DNA from 2 places in the Pseudoalteromonas sp. SCSIO_11900 genome. Region 2 is predicted to be linked to the other one. Evidence: predicted binding sites of a transcription regulator. Region 2 holds the regulator's gene; the other holds the start of a gene.
The links. The regulator sigma-54, encoded in region 2, starts transcription at its own class of promoters, with help from an activator protein. The targets are predictions, from matches to a motif close to GTTGGCACGNNNNTNGNNT.

Region 1 (4,026 bases), 1.3 Mb from region 2:
CACATTTAAATACGGATTTTGAGCCATAGCTAAACGCAAGTTTTCACCTGTATTGTTTCCGCTTCTATCCCATGGGTGAACGTTACCAAATAAGTTATATTTGATATCGGTTTTGTAATTAAGCTCTTCACGCAGGTAGTAGTTAATTGCAGGGGTAAAAGAGTGCAGCCACGATGTAAGCTCTGCCCAGTAATCTGGTGATTCACCGGCATCGCGTTTATCAATTCCTAAATAACGAGAATCCAGACGACCAACCATTTTTCCGCGTTCACGTAATAGCTCTTTCCAAAAAAATTGTGTCGGGATGTCTAAGTTATTTTGGCTAACAAATGTTTCAGATAGACCTGCATATTCGGCCATTTTTTTAATAATACGACGTTTTTCATCTGGGGCAATAAACCCGCCTTTTGCAAGCGCTGGAATAAGCTCATCAACAGTAAACTGTTCAACTTCTGGTAATAGCTCGTCTAAGTCTTTTGCTTGTAAATCGGCGTTTAGTGCTTTGTGATACCACGCTGTAGCTGCAAAGTAAGGTAGGCGATTAGCGGCTTTTACAGGGCCATCGCGCTTAATGCCAATATCGGTAGGTGAAACGAGTACAACACCGTTAATGTACATCCACTGACTATTTTGTAGCTCATGCGCTAAGCCTGATACACGAGTGGTACCATAGCTTTCACCAATTAAAAATTTTGGAGAGCGCCAGCGTTCATTTCGAGATACAAAAGTATTAAGCCATTCTGCTAGGTATTTTATATCGGCATTCACACCAAAAAATAACTCTTTTTGTTTATCCTTTGGTAGAAGGTTACCATCTTTATCTTCAACGACACGCGAATAACCCGTGTTTACAGGGTTTACGTAAACGATGTCGGCTACGTCTAAAACCGAATAAGGGTTATCTTTAACACCGTAAGGTTGAATAGGGTAGCCTTCGTCGTCAATTTTTAAAACGCGTGGGCCGGTGTATGCTAAATGCATCCAAACTGACGCTGAGCCTGGGCCACCATTGAATGAAATAAGTAATGGGCGCTTTGTTCTATCATCGACCTTATCGCGCGTGTAGTAAGTGTATTGAAGGGTTGCGATGGCGTCTCCCTTGTCATCCCATACCGGTTGTGTGCCAGTTGCTACTGTGTAAGAAAATCGTTCATTATTTATTTTTGCTTTGTGCTGGGTAACCACTTTACTGTCAATATCAATACGACGTTGATTATCGGCAAACGAGGCGCTACTTAGGGTGAGCGCAATAGCGGCAATGGGTAAAAATAGACTTCGACTAAATTTCATAAGTGACCCTTTTTATTTTATGTACTGCAGTTATAGCGATATTTGAGTAAAAAACAAAAGTATTGAGACTAGCTGCCGATAATAATCGTTGAGTTAGCGAGTAACCACCTCTGTTAAGAATAAACTTTGTTTAATAGTTAGACTTTTTTTAAACGCCTTCTTTGTATTTCATTGATATCGCACCAATCCTGCATTTTGCATAAAAAAAGCGCACCTAAATGGTGCGCTTTTTTGTTTTATATATTATTTATTTTTTTAAGTTTATGTTTTTATTATTAATTTAAAAATGGCACAAAGGTTGGATTGTATAGAGGAAATACAATAACAAGCTAGCGTCCTAAGGGGGCCTTTGTGAAAATGATCAGTGCAATAATAAAGCCATTCAAACTAGATGATGTGCGTGAAGCACTCGCTGATTTAGGCATCGAAGGAATGACAGTGGTTGACGTTAAGGGATTTGGACGTCAAAGAGGGCATACTGAGTTATACCGTGGTGCTGAATATCAGGTTGACTTTATACCTAAAATTAAACTTGAAATTGCTACTCGTAGTGAAAATTGCCAACGCGTTGTAGAAACCATTACCAAAGTCGCTGGAACGGGCAAAATTGGTGACGGCAAAATTTTTGTTTACGACCTAGACCAAATCGTCCGTATTCGTACTGGCGAGCTTGATGATGATGCAATTTAAGGGGGCAACATGGAAAATACAATTATAGAGCTGAAGTTTTCGCTCGATACGTTTTACTTTTTAATGTCTGGCATCTTAGTCATGTGGATGGCAGCCGGTTTTGCAATGTTAGAAGCGGGTTTAGTGCGCTCTAAAAATACCACAGAAATTCTAACTAAAAATATCGCGCTTTATTCTATCGCGTGTACTATGTTTTTGTTGATAGGCTACAACATTATGTACGTAGATAATGTTGAAGGCGGCGTTATTCCTTCGTTTGGTGGGCTAATAGGTAGCCAAGCGGCAGATGCTAATCATTCATTAGAGTCTGACTTTTTCTTCCAAGTAGTGTTTGTTGCAACGGCCATGTCTATTGTATCTGGCGCCGTAGCAGAGCGAATGAAGTTATGGGCTTTCTTAGTGTTTACAGTAGTACTTACAGGATTAATTTACCCAATTGAAGGTTACTGGACATGGGGTGGCGGCTTCTTATCTGAATTAGGCTTTGTTGATTTTGCAGGCTCTGCAATTGTCCATGCAACGGGTGCGGCTGCAGCGCTTGCGGGTGTAATACTACTGGGTGCACGTAAAGGTAAATATGGTAAAAATGGTGAAATTTACCCAATTCCAGGTTCAAACTTGCCACTTGCTACATTGGGTACGTTTATTTTATGGATGGGTTGGTTTGGCTTTAACGGCGGATCACAGTTATTAATTTCAGATAAAGAAAACGCAACAGCGGTAGGTCAAATATTACTTAATACCAATGCTGCTGCAGCTATGGGGGCAATTTCAGCCTTGTTCTTATGTAAACTTTTATGGGGCAAAGCCGATTTAACCATGGTACTTAATGGTGCACTTGCAGGCTTAGTGGTTATTACTGCAGACCCATTATCACCATCACCACTAATGGCGTGTTTATTTGGCTTACTAGGTGGCTCATTAGTGATACTTAGTATTGTCGCACTGGACAAAGCGAAGATAGATGATCCCGTGGGTGCTATTTCTGTTCATGGTGTGTGTGGCATCCTAGGTATCGTGCTAGTACCTGTTACTAATGCTGAGGCCAGCATTGTTAATCAGTTGATTGGCCTACTATGTATTATTGGTTTTGTGTTTATTGCTTCATTCATTGTATGGGCAATCCTCAAGCAAACTATGGGTATTCGTGTTACCGAAGAAGAAGAGTTAAACGGTATGGATCAACACGATTGTGGTATTGATGCTTATCCAGAGTTTGTATCAGTTAGAAGTAATTAATTAAAAGTATTGTGTGTTCAATCAAAGCCCTACTCTGTTAGGGCTTTTTTGATTTCAGGGGAGGTTAATTTTTCAGGTGCTAAGGTAATGTGATAAGCTCCTCGCGTTAAATTAACCTTCGGAATATATTACACTTAAATGGCTGAAAAAAAGAAAACATCGACCAGTAAACCCTCGACTAAGCGCGCTACTAAGTCATCTAAATCATCGGCGCGAAAAAGTGCGACCAAAAAAACTTCAAGCACCGCAAAACGGCCACTTTTTAAAACGTTGTTTTCTATTTTTTGGAAACTGAGTCTGGCGACTTTTATCGCCATTGCACTTTATTTTATTTACCTTGATGCAAAAATAACTCGCCAGTTTGAAGGCAATAAATGGCAACTTCCGGCACAAGTATATGCCCGCTCAATGACTTTTTTTCCAGGCCAGTTTTTATCAGAGCAAGAGGTTTTATGGGAGCTTAAGCGCTTAAACTACACGCAAGTTAATCGCTTAAGTCGGACTGGGCAGTATATTAAAACAGCCAATAGTATTAAGATTTTTCGCCGTGACTTTGAATTTTATGATGGTTTAGAGAGCGCTCATGTTATTGAATTGCGCTTCTCTGGAGAGAAGGTAGCCAGTATTAAAGATAAGTTTGGCCGTCGTTTAAACACTGCCAGATTAGAGCCTGTACAAATAGCCCGTATTGGTAATGACTCAAAACAAGATAGAGAGTTTGTACCATTAGATAAATTTCCTGACATGCTTAAAAATACCTTATTAGTAGTTGAAGACCGCGATTTTTATGATCATCACGGTGTATCG
Region 2 (4,026 bases):
TCGCTGCGTTTTTTAACCTTAATCGGCGATGCAAGCATTGCTCAAGCAGGTCAAAAAATAACAGCTAAAAGTATCACTTACGATATCGAGCAGCAGTTAATTAGCGCAGAAAAAGACGAAAACTCAACAGACCGTGTACACACTATTTTAGTGCCTGTTGAAAATAAAAAAGAAGATGATAAAGGCCAACCATGAGCACATTAAAAGCAGAGCTATTAGCTAAAAGCTACAAAGGTCGTGAAGTGGTGAAAAACGTTGGCCTAGAGGTTGAAGCTGGCAGTATTGTGGGGTTACTTGGCCCTAATGGTGCAGGTAAAACCACCACCTTTTATATGATTGTAGGCCTTGTACCTAGCGATAAAGGCAAAATATCAATTGATGATAAAGATATTACTTTATTACCGATGCACAGCCGAGCGCGTTTAGGGATTGGTTATTTACCGCAAGAGTCGTCTATTTTTAGAAAGCTGACTGTTTATCAAAACTTAATGGCTATCTTAGAAACACGTAAAGAATTAAATAAACAACAACGCGAAGATACTTTAAATAATTTACTTGATGAATTTAGCATTCAGCATATCCGCGATAGTCAAGGTATGGCTTTATCAGGTGGTGAACGTCGCCGCGTTGAAATTGCTCGCGCGCTTGCAGCAAACCCTAAATTTATCCTTTTAGACGAACCCTTTGCGGGGGTTGATCCTATCTCAGTATTAGATATTAAAAAGATTATAGAGCATCTTAAAAACCGTGGCATTGGCGTCCTTATTACAGATCATAACGTGCGCGAAACACTTGATGTTTGTGAAAAAGCCTACATAGTTTCTCATGGGGAGTTAATTGCATCAGGCACTCCTGAATACGTATTAAACGATAAAACAGTACGCGATGTTTATTTGGGCGAGCAGTTCAAGCTCTAATATGTGTGTTATTCCACTAAGCATCTGCTAAGATTAATCATACTTAGGTCTGTTGACCTATCAAGGTTGAATTTGCAGCAGTCTGTTTGGTATTTAGGCAAGGCAGAGCCTATGTGGTGTGGTATTCCCCCATAAATAGGCGATAACGCAGCATCAATGCCAAACAGGCGCTGCCCTTCGGGTTCTGCCTAGGGACGATTTACTCTTTGTTGCTCGGTTTTGACTTAGCCCACTAGGTTACAAACCTCGCGCCGCAATTAAACCGCCCCTAGTTTGAACAAATTTTAATCGTAAAGGTCAACAGACCGTAATTTAAAAGGATTGTTAGAGATACATGAGGCAATCATTACAGCTGCGCATGGGCCAGCAACTTACAATGACTCCACAGTTGCAACAAGCAATTCGCTTATTGCAACTCAGTACATTGGATCTCCAGCAAGAAATTCAAGAAGCGCTCGATAGCAACCCCTTGCTTGAAGTTGAAGAACACGATTACAGCGAAGACACTGCAGGTAAAAACGAACAAAAAGCCGATAACGATGACTTAACGCTAAGTGCCTCAGCCGACGATAAACCTAGCGAGTATGAGCAAGATAGCGGTGAAGCAATGACCAAAGACACCATTAGCGATGATATGGCTATGGATGTCACTTGGGATGAATATATGAGTGCTGCGCCTGCCTCTTCATCGGGCCCAATGCCAGAAGATGAATCTATTTATCAAGGCTCTTCGACTGAAACGCTGCATGAGTATTTAATGTGGCAACTTCAACTGACGCCGTTTAGCCCTACCGATGAAGCGATAGCTATTGCAATTGTAGAAGCTGTGGACGACTCAGGGATTCTAACCCTTAGCTGTGAAGAAATATTAGAAAGCTTTAACCAAGAAAACGACGCCGAAGATGAAGTTGAACTTGACGAAATAGAAGCGGTACTAAAGCGTATTCAACTATTTGATCCAGTGGGAATAGCCGCGCGTAGTTTACAAGAGTGCTTGTGTATTCAGCTAAATCAATTTGATAAAGACACACCTTTTTTAAACGAAACAAAAATGATCTTAACCGATCATATTGATTTACTGGCTGCGCGTGATTATCGCACGTTGATGAAAAAAACAAAGCTTAAAGAAGATGAGCTTAAAGAAATCATGACGCTGATTCATACGCTCAGCCCAAAACCGGCAGACACTATTGTCAGAGAAGAGTCTGAGTACGTTATTCCTGACGTGTCGGTTAAAAAAGTAAAAGGCCGTTGGGTGGTTGAACTAAACCCAGATAGCATGCCTAAGATCAGAGTAAATAGCCAATATGCAGCTATGTCGCGTACGGTTAAATCAAGTGGTGATAGCCAGTTTATTCGCTCGCACTTACAAGAGGCTAAATGGTTTATAAAAAGCTTAGAAAGTAGAAACGACACGCTGCTTAAAGTAACTAACTGTATTGTGCAGCAACAACAGGCCTTTTTTGAACATGGTCCTGAGGCGATGAAGCCTATGGTACTTAACGATGTGGCTGAAATGGTGGAAATGCACGAGTCGACTATTTCACGTGTTACTACGCAAAAATACATGCACACACCACGTGGCATTTTTGAGCTTAAATATTTCTTTTCAAGCCATGTAAGTACTGAAAATGGTGGCGAATGCTCATCAACAGCAATACGAGCATTAATTAAAAAATTAATCGCTGCAGAAAACTCAGCTAAACCATTGAGTGATAGTAAAATTGCAGATATATTGGCAGAGCAAGGAATTAAAGTAGCGAGGAGAACTATAGCAAAATATCGCGAATCTCTAGCTATTCCCCCGTCTAATCAACGTAAAAGTTTGATTTAAGGCGTACAACAAAGAGGAAAATGTTTATGCAACTGAATTTAACTGGTCGTCATGTAGATATTACCGACTCGCTTAGAGACTACGTAAATAGCAAATTTTCGAAGTTACAGAGGCACACTGATCACATAACGAATGTGCACGTTATTCTCGATGTAGAAAAACTAAACCAAAAAGCTGAAGCAACCGTTCATGTTAGTGGCGCTGAGATTTTTGCTTCTACTGAGCATCAAGATATGTATGCCGCTATAGACTCGCTCATTGACAAGCTAGATCGTCAAGTAATTAAACACAAAGAGAAACTTGCTCGACACTAACACTATGAAACTAAGCTCACTTATCTGTCAGGACTGCAGTAAAGCTGCGGTCCTTTTTAATAGTAAAAAAAGAATTTTAGAATTTATCAGTGAATTGGCTCACAATAAGCTGCCCTATTTAACACAACAAGATATTCTTAATGCATTAACTGCAAGAGAAAAGCTTGGAAGTACAGGCATTGGTCGAGGCATTGCTATTCCACATGGTCGCATGAGTGGTGCTCAAGAACCCCTAGCTTTGATTTTAGTGAGCGAAACAGCTATTAATTTTGATGCGATTGATAACCGACCGGTTGACATTTTTGTCGCGTTAATTGTTCCCGATGGCGATAATCAGCAGCATTTGAAGACGCTAGCCACGATTGCTGATAAGCTCAATGATAAAGAATTTTGTAAACAGTTACGCGCCGCCAAATCGGATAGCGAACTGTATCAGGTTATCGTCAGTCAATCGTAGTAATAAAGAAAGGTGGTAAATGGAATTAATAATTATAAGCGGTCGCTCAGGGTCAGGTAAATCTGTGGCGTTACGCGTTGTGGAAGACTTAGGTTATTATTGTGTAGACAATATTCCTCTTAATTTATTACCATCATTAGTGCGCAGTGTTTCCGACAGTTATAATAAAATTGCTGTGAGTGTTGATGTACGTAACCTACCTAAAGAGCAACAGCAGTTTAATGAAATCATTGAATATTTACCTGGTTTTACTAAACCAACGGTATTTTATTTAGACAGTGACGATCAAACATTAATAAAACGCTTTTCGGAAACGCGTCGTCTTCACCCTTTATCTATTGATTCTTTGCCGCTTGATTTAGCCATAAAAAAAGAAAAACAACTGCTTGATGTATTGATTAATCGTGCTGATTATATGATTGATACCACAGATTTAAGTGTGCATCAGCTTGCTGAGTCTATTCGTGAAAAAATACTCGGAAAAAAAGATAAACAACTGATCAT

Region 1: BG00_RS00210 (P-II family nitrogen regulator) is a predicted target of sigma-54. The motif match lies at 1,576-1,594, and genes of this name have one in related genera.

What each region holds. Positions count from the first base shown of each region.
Region 1 covers NZ_KK070023.1:41,199-45,224, reverse strand. Annotated here, with positions in the region: gene BG00_RS00215 (S10 family peptidase) at 1-1,290, opposite strand, end outside; gene BG00_RS00210 (P-II family nitrogen regulator) at 1,642-1,980, shown strand; gene BG00_RS00205 (ammonium transporter) at 1,990-3,219, shown strand; gene mrcB (penicillin-binding protein 1B) at 3,358-4,026, shown strand, end outside.
Region 2 covers NZ_KK070023.1:1,309,024-1,313,049, reverse strand. Annotated here, with positions in the region: gene lptA (lipopolysaccharide transport periplasmic protein LptA) at 1-195, shown strand, start outside; gene lptB (LPS export ABC transporter ATP-binding protein) at 192-917, shown strand; gene BG00_RS06080 (RNA polymerase factor sigma-54) at 1,252-2,751, shown strand; gene hpf (ribosome hibernation promoting factor) at 2,778-3,065, shown strand; gene ptsN (PTS IIA-like nitrogen regulatory protein PtsN) at 3,070-3,522, shown strand; gene rapZ (RNase adapter RapZ) at 3,542-4,026, shown strand, end outside.